Regions from separate parts of the Desulfitispora alkaliphila genome, predicted to be linked through region 1. Evidence: a T-box and tRNA genes for the amino acid it is inferred to sense, from the RefSeq annotation. Region 1 holds a T-box; the other holds one or more tRNA genes.
The links. The T-box of region 1 lies ahead of GGQ84_RS12765 (valine--tRNA ligase). A T-box ahead of a tRNA ligase gene usually reads a tRNA of that ligase, here a tRNA-Val.
Positions count from the first base shown of each region.

Region 1 (7,077 bases):
TAGCTGATATTATTGCCTCCCATTTAAACTTAAAGCTAACGAACAAACAAGAGCTGTTAGAAGCGATTGATGTGAAGAAGCGCTTAGAAGTACTAGCTTCTATACTAGCAAAAGAAATGGACATCCTGGAGCTGGAGCGCAAAATCAACATTAGGGTCCGAAAGCAAATGGAAAAAACTCAAAAAGAGTACTATATGCGGGAGCAGCTTAAGGCTATTCAAAAAGAGTTAGGCGAAAAGGACGATAGAGCCCAAGAAACTCAAGAGTTACGTGAGGCTATTGATAAGGCTCGGATGCCTAAAGAAGTTAAGGAAAAAGCATTAAAAGAGCTGGAGCGACTTGAAAAAATGCCTCCTATGGTGGCAGAAGCTACCGTAGTTCGCAACTATTTAGATTGGTTACTAGCATTGCCGTGGCAAAAGCTGACAAAAGATAGGTTAGATATTAAACTAGCTGAAGAGATTTTAGATGAGGACCACTATGGTCTAGAAAAGGTCAAGGAAAGAATTATTGAGTACTTAGCCGTGAGAAAAATGGCAAAGAAAATGAAGGGTCCTATACTTTGTCTAATTGGACCTCCAGGTGTTGGCAAAACTTCTTTGGCCAGATCAATAGCTCGCTCTATGGAACGCAAGTTTGTGCGCATGTCTCTAGGAGGAGTTAGAGATGAAGCTGAAATTAGAGGACATAGACGAACATATGTGGGCGCTTTGCCGGGTAGAATAATACAAGCAATGAAGCAAGCGGGAACCAAAAATCCAGTTTTCCTACTGGATGAAATAGACAAAATGAGTACTGATTTCAGAGGAGATCCTTCTTCAGCTTTACTTGAGGTATTAGATCCTGAGCAAAATAGTACTTTTGCGGATCACTTTTTAGAAGTACCCTTTGATTTATCTAAGATTATGTTTGTTACTACTGCCAACGCAGAGCATACGATTCCTCAGCCCCTGTTAGATAGAATGGAAGTAATCTATATTTCTGGTTACACAGAACAGGAAAAGGTAAAGATTGCTGAAAAGTACCTATTACCAAAACAATTAAAGGAACACGGCTTAGATGATAAGCAATTAGATGTGTCAGAAAACAGTATTAGGCGACTAATCAGAGAGTACACTAGAGAAGCTGGAGTGCGAAACTTGGAGCGCGAGGTTGCCAAAATATGCCGTAAAGCTGCAACTAAAATTGTAAAGGAAGAAGAGAAGCAAGTTAAGATTACAGCGCAAAATATTAACAACATGCTAGGAATACCTAGATATCGTTATGGCTTAGCTGAAGAGACTGATCAAACTGGAACAGCCACTGGTTTGGCATGGACTCAATTTGGTGGTGATACCCTGGCAATTGAAGTCAATGTGCTAAAAGGAAAGGGTGGACTCAGCTTAACAGGAAAGCTGGGTGATGTTATGAAAGAATCGGCTCAAGCTGCTATAAGTTATATCAGAAAGAAAAGCGACGAACTTGGAATAGAAAATGACTTTTTCCAGAAACATGATATTCACGTACACGTTCCTGAAGGAGCTATTCCTAAAGATGGTCCTTCGGCGGGTATAACCATGGCTACAGCAGTGATTTCTGCCATTACAGGGAAAAAAGTGAGGCGGGATGTTGCTATGACGGGTGAAATCACCTTAAGGGGTAGAGTGCTTCCCATTGGGGGAGTAAAAGAGAAAATGCTGGCAGCTCACAGAGCGGGCATCAAAACGATTATTCTTCCTGAACGGAATAAAAAAGATCTTGAAGATGTTCCAGTGAATGTAAAGCGAAAATTAGAGGTTATACTGGTTGAGCATGTAGACCAAGTGTTGCCAGTAGCAATATTGGAGCAGAATAATGAAAATTCATAAAGCGACCTATGAACTTAGTGCAGTAAATGAAGACCAGTATCCTATTGGGGACCTGCCAGAAATAGCTTTGGCAGGTCGATCTAATGTAGGAAAGTCATCTCTAATCAATAAAATAATTAATAGAAAAAAGCTTGCATTTACCAGTTCAAAGCCGGGAAAAACTCAAACACTGAACTTTTATAATATAAATGACAAGTTCTATTTTGTAGACTTACCTGGATATGGATTTGCAAAAGTGTCTAAGACGCAGCGCGGTGAGTGGGGAAAGATGATTGAGCGATATTTAGAAAAAAGGGAACAGCTAGTGGGAATTATTCACATTGTGGACATGCGTCATCCCCCAAGCAAACAGGATGTTCAAATGCACCAGTGGATAGAGCATCAAGACATTCCGTCCATAGTAGTTGCCACAAAAGTAGACAAAGTACCCCGCAGCAAATGGCATAAAAATTTAAAGGTAATTAAGCAAGATTTAAATTTAGGAGATGACGTTCCCCTAGTGAGCTTTTCTGCAGAAACTGGCATGGGAGTAGAAGAAATGTCAAAATTAATATTACAACTGACTAATCAAAGCTAGTGTTACCAACAATAAAGGAGCTGTTGCTCAACGAACTTAAAGGTTCGCTGAGTAATAGCTCCTTTGCTTTAATCTTTGTTGTAGTTAAGTTCTGATATAAGCATTCCACCAATGACAAATGCTCCACCCCAGAGGGCATTAGATGTCAAGATTTCTTGGAGCAAAAGAACTGCAAAAAATGCAGCAAAGACCGGTTCCATTGTAAAAATGATTGCCGTTCTAGTTGGAGTAGTAAACTTTTGCATATAGTTTTGTAAAAAGAAAGCCAAGCAGGTAGCAAGCAAAGCGGTTATGAGCAGGGCTTGCCAAATACTAGCACTAAAGCTAGTAGGCATGGGTTCACTAAACAATGCGAATATTCCACTGAGTAAAGCTACTATTATTATCTGCACCAATACTAGAGGAACAGTTTCAAACTTACTAGCATATTTGCCCACATATACGATATGTAATGCAAAAGATAAAGCGCAAAATAACATTAGGATATCACCTAAGTTAACCACAAGCTGATTTCCCAAGGTTAATAACCCCAAGCCAAAGGTGGCACTCATTACCCCACAAATTATAAAAGGATTGGGGATTTTTTTTGTTTTAATGGTCATTATCAAGGGGACAATTACCACTGCAAGACCGGTGATAAAGCCTGCATTAGAGGCGGTTGTATACTGAAGTCCTACTGTTTGAAAAGAATAACCTCCAAATAAAAATATACCGAGTATTGTACCTGATGCTAGTAATTCCCTGGTTAATTTTTGCCTTTTAAGAAAGAATATCAACGCTAAAACTATAGCTGCTATAGTGAAGCGAAAAAAATTAAAAGTATGAGGAGCCATTTCAGCCACAGCATTTTTAACAGTTACAAAGGTGAGGCCCCAAACTAAAGTTACCAAAAGAAGTGAGCAGTCAGCTGTTACTCGATTAACAGTCGGACCATTGACATCATTCATAAAGATCATCCTTCCTCAAAAACTATAGATTATTATACACAAAGAGCAAACAATTGTACATACATTGTGTTAGTTATGCGTATGTTTAGAGTGAGAAGGGGGGATGGTAGTGGATATTAGAGTAATACTTAAGGGACTAGCAGTAAGTTACATCTTATCAATTGCCAGTATAGTTTTTATTCTATTCCTGATACTTACTTCAGAAGAACAAAATTTTTACCTGCCAACATACTTAGCTTTGACTAATGTGGTGGCTGTTCTTGTAGGAGGTGCTATTGCGGGAAAAGGTGCTGATAACAAATGGTTAGAACATGGTCTGATAGTAGCGGCAGGATACTTTATAATTGGCTATGTGATTGCAATAGGGGTGTTTCCGTTGACTATTAGCGTAGCTACTATTCTAAACGTAGCAATCTTACTGGTAATAGGTGCCTTAGGTGCAGGAGCAGGGCGCGTACTTAAGAGAAGTGTGACATTTTTTTGGAGTAGAAAATTTGACAAATTGTCAAGTAAAGGATAAAATATTTCTATATAACTTTAAACAGATTTTTACTGTGAAGGGGAGTAGTACCCTAAGGAGCACCCGACAGAGAGGAGAGTTCAATGGCTGAAAGGCTCTCTCGGAAATGCCTAGGAGAAGTCGCCCTGGAGTTTGATAGGCTGAACACTAGTAGGCCTACCGGATGTTGTCCGTTATCACAACACAAGAGAGCTGATTATAAATAATCAGAATAAAGGTGGTACCACGAGCTGTTTTCGTCCTTTGGCGGAGACAGCTTTTTAATATATTTAAAATTCGGAGGGGTAACATTATGACAGAACAAAAAAACATTTCAACTACATACAATCCCAGTGAGGTGGAAACAAAATGGTATGAACACTGGGAGAATAGTGGGTACTTTACGCCTAGTCCAGATGAAACCAAGAAACCATATACCATAGTAATGCCACCACCTAACGTTACTGGGTCTCTCCATTTGGGACATGCTTTGGATAACACGCTTCAAGATATTTTAATCAGGTGGAAGCGACTCCAGGGTTACAGTGCTTTATGGGTTCCTGGAACTGATCATGCAGGTATCGCAACCCAGGCCAGAGTGGAGGAAAACTTATCTCAAGAAGGAATTAGCAAGTATGATTTGGGTAGAGAAAAGTTTTTAGATAAGGTATGGGACTGGAAGGAGCAATACGGTGGTAGAATTACAAGACAATTAAGGCTATTAGGGGCATCTTGCGACTGGAGTCGTGAGCGCTTTACCATGGATGAGGGTTGCTCTGATGCTGTATTAGAGGTATTCGTCCAACTATATAAAAAGGGGTTAATATATAGAGGAAACAGAATAATTAACTGGTGTCCTAAATGTCAGACTACCATATCAGATATTGAGGTAGAACACAAAGATTCTGAGGGCAGTATTTATCATATGGCTTACCCTGTAAAAGATAGTGATGAGACAATTGTTGTGGCTACAACAAGACCGGAGACAATGCTAGGAGATACAGCAGTTGCAGTACACCCTGAAGATGAGCGCTACAAGCATTTAGTAGGCAAAACAGTTATATTGCCTATAGTAGATAGGGAAATTCCTATAATAGCAGATGATTATGTTGACCCAGAATTTGGGACGGGAGCTGTGAAGATTACACCTGCTCATGATGTGAATGACTTTGAAATGGGAGAAAGACATAAGCTTCCTCACGTAGTAGTAATCGGAAAAGACGCAATAATGACTGAAGAAGCTGGTATCTATCAGGGAATGGATAGGTATCAATGTCGACAGCAATTAGTAGACGACTTAAAGGCCCAAGGTATCTTAACTGATGTAGAAAGCCACGAAAACGCTGTTGGTCAGTGTTACAGATGTGATACAGTAATAGAGCCTCTAGTGTCTCAACAGTGGTTTGTAGATATGAAGCCGCTAGCGGAACCGGCAATTAAGGCAGTGGAGGAAGGACAAATACGATTTGTGCCTCAGCGCTTTTCAAAGACATATCTGAGATGGCTAGAGGATATTAGAGACTGGTGTATTTCACGACAGCTTTGGTGGGGACACAGGATTCCCGTTTGGTATTGTCAGGAGTGCGGTGAAATAATCTGTACAAAAGAAGATCCAAACAGCTGTCACAAGTGCCAAGGGGACAAGCTAGAGCAGGATCCCGATGTGTTGGATACCTGGTTTAGTTCGGGGCTATGGCCTTTCTCCACACTGGGATGGCCTCAGAATACAGAAGACCTAAAATATTATTACCCAACTTCAGCTCTTGTGACAGGCAGGGATATAATATTTTTCTGGGTTGCCAGAATGATATTCACTTCACTGGAGTTTATGGATGAGGAGCCGTTTAAAGAGGTCTTTATCCACGGATTAATATTGGATTCCCAGGGACGCAAGATGAGCAAGTCATTGGGCAATGGTGTTGACCCAATTGAAATAATTGAGCAATATGGGGCAGATACACTGCGATTTATGCTTATAACTGGTAACACTCCTGGTAACGATATCAGATTCCACTTTGAGCGACTAGAGGCAACTAGAAATTTTGCAAATAAGATATGGAATGCATCTAGATTTGTTTTAATGAATTTAGCAGATTATGAGCCTGGAAAAGGGCAGGTAGAATACCAGTTAGCTGACAAGTGGGTTCTCAGCAAGTATAACCAGACCATAGCAGAAGTTAATAGACTTATGGATAATTATGAATTAGGCGAAGCGGGCAGAACTCTTTACGATTTCATCTGGAATCAGTTCTGTGACTGGTATATTGAGTTGGCTAAGCCTAGACTATATGGACACCAGACTGAGGTTAGTAAGTACACAGCACAGAGTGTACTGCACCAGGTGTTAAGTGGTACAATGACCTTATTACACCCGTTCATGCCTTTTATTACGGAAGAAATATGGCAGTGTTTACCCCATGAGGAAGAGAGCATTATGATATCTAACTGGCCTCAAGTGGACAGTAATAAGATAGATGCTCAGATAGAAACACAAATGGAGATGCTAATGGAAGTAATTAAGGGAGTGCGAAATATTCGAGGGGAAATGAATGTTCCTCCAAGCAAAAAGGCAGAGATAATAATAGATGCAGCAGATGAAGAGTTAGCAACAGTGTTAGAACAAGGGAAAGGCTATATTGAGTTGTTGGCAAATGGAGAGCCAGTGAACATTCATGTGAACTTAGAAAGCAAGCCAGACAAAGCTGCTACAGCAGTAGTTAAGGGTATAGAGGTATTTGTGCCTCTGATGGACTTAATCGACTTAGATGTAGAAATCAGTAGATTGGAAAAAGAAAAGACAAACTTAAACAAAGAGCTTAAGCGGGTAGAAGGAAAGCTTAATAATCAAGGCTTCTTGGCCAAAGCTCCTGAAGCAGTAGTTGCCAAAGAACAAGAGAAGAAAAAGGAATACGAACAAAAGTTACAGGCAGTGTTAAACAGGTTGGAGATGTTAAAATGAGATACAGTGAAGCCTTAGATTATATGGCTCATCTTGCGAAATTTGGGTTTAATCTGGGACTTGAAAGGGTAGAAAAGCTTTTACAGCTATTAGGAAACCCTGAAAAAGAACTGGCTGTAGTTCATATTGGTGGTACAAATGGAAAAGGCAGTACTACGGCTATCTTGAGCAATATTCTAACAAAAAGCAATTACAAGGTGGGGACGTTTACCTCTCCCCACCTCCATTGCTATCGAGAAAGAACTAGA
Region 1 is NZ_JBNPXS010000041.1:1,921-8,997, reverse strand. It holds gene lon (endopeptidase La) at 1-1,847, shown strand, start outside; gene yihA (ribosome biogenesis GTP-binding protein YihA/YsxC) at 1,834-2,424, shown strand; gene GGQ84_RS12775 (DMT family transporter) at 2,493-3,371, opposite strand; gene GGQ84_RS12770 (TIGR04086 family membrane protein) at 3,481-3,891, shown strand; T-box leader at 3,917-4,138, shown strand; gene GGQ84_RS12765 (valine--tRNA ligase) at 4,184-6,829, shown strand; gene GGQ84_RS12760 (bifunctional folylpolyglutamate synthase/dihydrofolate synthase) at 6,826-7,077, shown strand, end outside.

Region 2 (7,077 bases), on a different contig from region 1:
AAACGCCCAAATCTTTCGGGAAGGGTGTGAAGCACTTGGCATAAGGAGTACTGTAGCCCCTTTGGCCATTCTTTCAGCTCCCTTTGATGGAAGGCCTCCATGTACTAACCGTGGGTTTTGTAATGAAGGCTGTATGCCCAATGCAAAATTCAGCACCCTTGTTCAACATGTGCCCAAAGCAATAAAACAGGGAGCAGAAATCCTAACTGATTCAATGGTTACCAATATCATGGTAGGCAAAGATGGAAAGGTGACTGGTGTTGAATTTAATCATGAAGGTAATAATTATAGGCAGCTTGCAAAAGTAATAGTAGTTGCTGCATTTGGTGTTGAAACCCCAAGACTCTTGTTTAATTCTGCTTGTGCCCAACACCCTGATGGTTTAGCTAACAGCAGTGGTATGGTTGGGAAGTGTATAATGCCACACAGTGGTCATGATATCTATGCAAAACTTGATGAGGAAATTCGGTTTTATAAGGGAACCCCAGTTATGGCAGTCTCTCAAGATTTTTATGAAACAAACCCAGAGAGAGGTTTTGTCAGAGGCTATTCTCTTAATGCTCATGGCAATAGGCCATTAGCATTAGCTAAGAACTTAGCGGTTGAGGCGGGGTATTGGGGAAGAGAACTTCGTGAGGTCATGCTCGACTTTAACTTCTATGCTATGGCTACTATTGTTGGCGAGGTTTTACCCGAGGAACGTAATGCTGTTACATTAAGTAGCGAGAAGGATGAATATGGTTTGCCTAGACCTCAGATAAGCTTTAGTTATGGGGAAAACGATAATAAGCTAATAAAACATGGTGTGCAAAAAGCTAATGAAATATTAGAAGCGCGGGGAGGTAAACCAATCTTCGTTGTTCCCGACACTGGACATGTGATGGGAGGATGTCGCATGGGCGATGACCCTAGCAGGTCGGTGGTTAATGGCTTTTGTCAGAGCCACGATATACCAAATCTTTTTATTTGCGGGCCTAGTGTTTTTGTTACTTCTAGTGGCGCGAATCCCACCGAGACAGTGATGGCCATTGCAGCCAGGACAGCAGACTATCTTGCCAGTAAAATGCAAAAAGGAAAAATAGATAAGGAAATGTAAAAAAGGCTTTCTGAGAAGGAAGCCTTTTTTTAATGCAACTTGGTTGCATTAAATTAGTTTGTGCAGCATAAGTTTTAATAAAAATTTAAAAGGGTGTGGTAACTTGAGTCATATTCATTTACCTGACGGTATAATACCTGTTTCATGGTGGCTAACAGGGTATGTTGTCACATTTATAGTAATGGCGGTGTTGCTAAAAAAATTTGATACTGATAGCATGCGAAAGAAGGTTCCCTTAACGGGTGTGGTTGCAGCAACTATGCTAATTGCTATGTCTATTCCTCTGGGGATTATTCCTTTGCATTTCAGCCTTGCAGTGTTGTGCGGTATTTTGTTAGGTCCTGGGTTGGGATTTATAACTGTATTCGTGGTCAATTTTATTTTAGCACTATTTGGGCACGGAGGTATAACAGTAGTAGGATTAAACACTCTGGTTATGGGATCTGAAGTGCTTGTAGGTTTTTATATATTTAATTTTCTCAAAGAGAGAATTAATTTGCCTCGAGCCACATTCACAACTACTGTAGCAGCCGTATTAGTTTCACTCAGTTTAATGGTAGGGATAGTAGGTGTTACGGCAGGTCTTAGTGAAACATTGCCTCATCATGATTGTGATCATACAAAGCATGTTGAGGTAGGTCATAGTCACGGGCATGAATGCTTTAGTGAAAAAGTGAGTGATATGCATTTTATCGCGTTTACTGGGTGGACTGCGATTTTAGTAATTTTAGCTACAGGTTTAGTATTAGAAGCAACAGTAGTTACTTTTGCAGTGAGTTATTTAGCTAAAGCCAGACCTGATCTCATATTTGACCATAAAGAAGAAGGAGTAGGATGATGCACTTAGCAGAAATCGATTATATATCTAACACACAAACCAGTATTTTTCATCAAGCTAAGGCTGCTTCTAAGGTGATTTTTGCAGTATTGATGTTGACAGCAATAATTTCAACAGCTGATGTTATTATATTAAGTCTAATATTGGCTGTGATCTTGACAATATTTGTTTTAGCTAAGATCCCTATTATAAAGATAGGCCATTTGGCATTATATCCGGCTTTTTTTAGCACTATTTTTGCGCTGATATATAGCCAAGGAGTATGGGAGGTAGGGTTACTTATAGTTTTAAAAGCCCTATGTGCAGCATTAGTAATGATTTTTCTAATAGCTACTACTCCTTATGTAGACCTTTTTTCTTTCTTAGCTCTTATTATGCCGCGGCTGCTAGTAGATATCTTTTTCTTTACATATAGAGCGGTTTTCGTACTTATTAGTAAAAGTGAAAATATCTTTAGAACTATAAGGCTTCGAGGTGGGTACAGACATATTTCTTGGTTGATAAACATAAGGTGTGCAGCTGGAATGGTTGGAATATTAATGCTTGAAGCAATTGCAATGGGAGAAAGGATGCATAAAATTTATTGCTTAAGAGGATATAGTGAGTTTGTGTCAGGGCCAGTGGATGTATGGCCTTTATGTTATAAAGATGTGCTGATGCTTACTTTAGGTGCTGCAGTGCTTACAGGGGTGGTGTTATTGTGAAATCAATTGTTAGAGTAAAGTGTCTTAAACATATTTATCCGGATAAAACTGAAGTTCAATTACATGGCTCTGATTTTATTGTAAATAAGGGGGAGCGGGTGGCAGTACTGGGGTCCAATGGAGCTGGAAAAACAACGCTCTTGTCCCATATTCTTGGATTATTAGTGCCTAGAGAAGGCAGTGTAGAGGTTATGGGCTTAAATCCTAATAAAAGTTTTTCAACCATTAGAAAAAAGGTAAGTGTAGTATTCCAGAATGTTGATGAACAAATAATTGGACCTAGGGTTTATGATGACATTGCCTTTACTTTGCGCAATGATTTAATCCCCAAAGAGGAAATAGAGCAAAGAGTACTAGAAGTAGCAAGGAGCATAGGAATCGAAAATATTCTTGATAAAATTCCTCATTATTTGAGCCTTGGACAGAAGAAAAAAGTGGCGTTAGCTGGAGCGATTGTTACAAAACCAGAGTTATTGGTTCTAGACGAACCCTTTGACTCTCTTGACCCAAAATCAAAAAGAGAAATGGTGCAGTTGCTAAATAGATTAAATAAAAGCCAAGGAACAGCTTTAATTGTTACAACTCACGATATTAATCTTGTGGCTGATATAGCTGATACGATTTATGTAATAAGTAAGGGAGTATTTATGACGAAAGGTACCCCTGAGGAGGTATTTTCCCAGATTGAAAGTCTTAAAAAGGCAAATATTGAGCCACCCATACTAGTAGAGCTGTTTACTAGGCTAAGAGACAGAGGATTTGACCTTTCGATTCCCTTTGACGTGGAGAAGGCGGAAGCTGAGCTTGTCAATTATTATAGCAACCAGGCTGTAGAGGAGAGATATAATGAAGCGAATAAATGCCGAGCAGCTACTTAAAAAAGCTAGGTTCAGAACAACTCCAGGCAGAGTTGCACTAATTGATATATTAATCAATGCTGAGGAGCCGTTAACGCAACAAGAAATCATGGAGAAATTCTCAAAAATTCAGATGAATTACGTAAGTGTATATAGAGCGCTAGAGGCTTTTGTGCAGCGGGGTATATTACACAAAATAGAAGGAGTGGATAGAGTCTGGAGGTTTGCCATAAATAACATTGGAAATGAAGAGCAAATTCACCCCCACTTTATATGTAAATCTTGTGGAAAAACCGAGTGTTTGCGCAGGATGGAGATCCCAACATTCCAACACTTAAAGCAGGGCTATATTATTGAGGAGCAGGAAATATTGCTAAAAGGATTATGTAATAGCTGTGTAAAGTAGATGACCACTACAGGAATTGGTATAACCATCCAGTGCTATAAAAGAGGAAATAAAGGTGAACTAGTTGAATATAGTCTGATGAACTAGTTATACAATTTATCAAGGAGTGAGGGACTTTGAGACGGCAACACTTTATTATAACAATTGTTCTTTTATTTACTATGATTTTTTCTTTTCAAAGTGAAAGTTATGGAGACCAGTATTATGAAGACGAGCTACAAAGTGACACAGTTAGGGGTAGAGTTATTGCAATTTTAGAAGGAGAAGCGCCAAAAGGCGGGGAAGAGCAGTATGACGGTTATGATATATTTACTCAGACTGCTCAGGTTGAGATAACTTCTGGGAAGTTTTCTGGAGAAGTTGTAAGAGTAGAGCATTCCCTGTCGGGCAACCCTGCCTACGATTTTTATATAGATGAAGGCGATGAGGTTTTGTTATGGGTAGAAACAAGAGATGATCAGCTAGTTAATGTATACGTAAGTGATTTGGCAAGAGATAATATTCTGATGTACTTAACAGGAATTTTTGTTGTTATGCTTTTGGTTATAGGAGGGCTAAAAGGTCTCAAGACAATTATTACCCTAGCTATAACCGGAGCTAGTATTATATTCGTTTTATTACCGCTGATTTTAGGTGGATTTAATCCAATAATGTCTACAATTTTAGTTTCTGCTGTGGTAACTGTAATATCGCTGACCATAATTTCTGGTTTCAATAAGAAGACGTTGGCTGCAATTATTGGAACAGTGGGTGGTGTAATAACAGCGGGAGTTATAGCTCTGCTTGTAGGTACAGCAGCCAATTTAACTGGGTTAAGTAACGAGGAAGCCCAAATGCTCATGTTTATACCTCAAGCTACGGACTTTGACTTCCAAGGTCTGCTTTTTGCAGGAATTATTATAGGGGCTTTGGGAGCTGTGCTAGATGTGGGGATGTCTGTAGCCTCTTCTATGGATGAAATACAGAAGGCCAACCCAAGTATGGCCAGGATAAACTTGATCAAGGCAGGTATGAACGTGGGAAGGGATATAATGGGAACTATGTCCAATACCCTTATTCTTGCATATACAGGTGGAGCCATGCCACTATTATTACTTTTTATGGCTTATGAAACTCCTTTTGCCCGAGTTATTAATATGGACTTGATAGCTACTGAAGTAGTTCGAGCCCTATCGGGGAGTATTGGGTTAATCCTGGCGATTCCAATAACAGCAATAGCAGCTGGCTTAATGATGGCCAAAAATAGATAGATGTTTAAAAATGCTTAATATTGACAAGTGAATTTATTAAATATATAATTAAAATTGATTTTTGTTTAAATGGGCGATTAGCTCAGGTGGTTAGAGTGCTAGCTTGACATGCTAGAGGTCACTGGTTCGAGCCCAGTATCGCCCACCAAATGTAGATAAAACAGTCCGAATTATGGGCTGTTTTTTTATTTGTTACTTTGCAGTTATGCAATTTCATTTGAATTATGAGGTTATAATTTTGAGAATGAAGATGCACAAAGCAATGAACTAGCATCCTATGGCTGACCAAGGGATTTGACCTTAAGTTGAAAAACTGATACGGGGAAGAAATTAAATAATTTCTCTAGTAATAACGCCTATTAGGGGAACTATTCGTCTCTTCCTTATATTGCAAATAAGTTCCTAATAAATAGTAGGAATTTCAATAAACGTGTCGAAGAATTGAATGCTAACTGCAATTTTTTGGAGAAATGGAGGCGTTTAAAATTACGGACTTAATTCTTAGAAAAGGCTATATCATAGATGGAAACACTGTCAAATGTTTAATAATCTTAAAAAATGGAGCCGAGGCTACTGGTACTGCCAAATCAATCTCAACAGAAGCAGAGGAAATAGCATATAGTCAGGCCATGGTAAAGCTGAGAAGTTATATTAAATGTCCAGATCGAATAGAGAGTTAGAGAATTAATGCTGCGCAGTAGACGGAAAATGCACACCATATTACAATTAAACACTGCAATAATAGGGATACTATTAACCCATTTTATATTTAGGGGGTATAGTAATCCACCCTTTGAGTTTGCCATATCTTATTAGATTATTAACATAATCAAGTTCGCTATAGGTTAGATTAGCAAAAAATTTTCTTAAGTTATCATTAGTGATAATTTCCGAAGAAGCTAGGGCATGCAGAGAGGTTGCGTTTTTCATTCCCTCTAAAATAGAAGTATATAAAAACCTATCTTCTATAACTTCAGGTGATTGTGGAGTTATAGTGACGTTTGTAAAGCTTTCAGGCAACTGAACTCCATAATTCAAGAGTTTTTTTTGCAAGTCGTCTGCTTGTTTCAGCAAAATGTTCAGCCCAGTTTCAACTATTGCTTTAAAATCAATATCATTTGTATAACTAACAGCAATTTGAGTTAACCTTATGTTGTTATGCCTTGAAACTAGGTGATCCCATAAATAATGTATTTCATTAATAGCTACCTTTTCATTGACATTATTAGGGAGATATTGGTAATGGGGCGGGAATACAATCCACTCTTTTATTTTAAGATATTTAATGTACTTATCAAGTCTTTGCAAATCCTTCTCAAATAAATTTCTCATGAACTGTCTAGCATCATCATTTAAAAGAGCATCTTTTAAAGTTTGTGCAAGTACAGAAATTTCAGCCCTGTAAAAAGAATATAGTAAATGGGAACTAACTCTGTCACGCATGGCTTCAGTGTTACCCGTTAGGTTCATATCTTCAGTGTTCGGTGGGGGAGCTGTAATAGAAAATTTTTCTAATAAGCTTTCCATCTGCTGATTCTCGGCTTTAATCAATTTTATATGAGTCTTTATAATATTAACGTATTCTATATCATGGCTAAAGTTTTTAACTAAGTTTAAAGTATCTATTAAAATATATCTATCGGCTAATATTGACCAATAGGAGTAGGCTTCTCTACAACTTATTTCTTGCTGCATTTGTTCAATCTTTTTTTGGGGTGTTATAACTTTCTTAATACTTTCAAAAATATTTCTTTTCAATGAAACTACCTCCACTTTTAAGTGCTTGGTGTTAGGATTCAGTTTGCCTACACTTGTTTTCAATACTATTTACTCTAATTATTATTTTTATATATTCAGGTTTTATACATACTCAGACTCCCTCTATAAAAACATTAAATTATGACGAGGCACAATAAATGAATACTA
Region 2 is NZ_JBNPXS010000034.1:25,016-32,092, forward strand. It holds gene GGQ84_RS11790 (GMC family oxidoreductase) at 1-1,096, shown strand, start outside; gene GGQ84_RS11795 (energy-coupling factor ABC transporter permease) at 1,200-1,934, shown strand; gene GGQ84_RS11800 (energy-coupling factor transporter transmembrane component T family protein) at 1,931-2,638, shown strand; gene GGQ84_RS11805 (energy-coupling factor ABC transporter ATP-binding protein) at 2,635-3,516, shown strand; gene GGQ84_RS11810 (Fur family transcriptional regulator) at 3,485-3,901, shown strand; gene GGQ84_RS11815 (YibE/F family protein) at 4,018-5,151, shown strand; tRNA gene GGQ84_RS11820 (tRNA-Val) at 5,223-5,299, shown strand; gene GGQ84_RS11825 (hypothetical protein) at 5,622-5,831, shown strand; gene GGQ84_RS11830 (DUF3231 family protein) at 5,905-6,909, opposite strand.
Region 2: it encodes a tRNA-Val, which carries the amino acid that the T-box ahead of GGQ84_RS12765 (valine--tRNA ligase) is inferred to sense. The anticodon was not compared.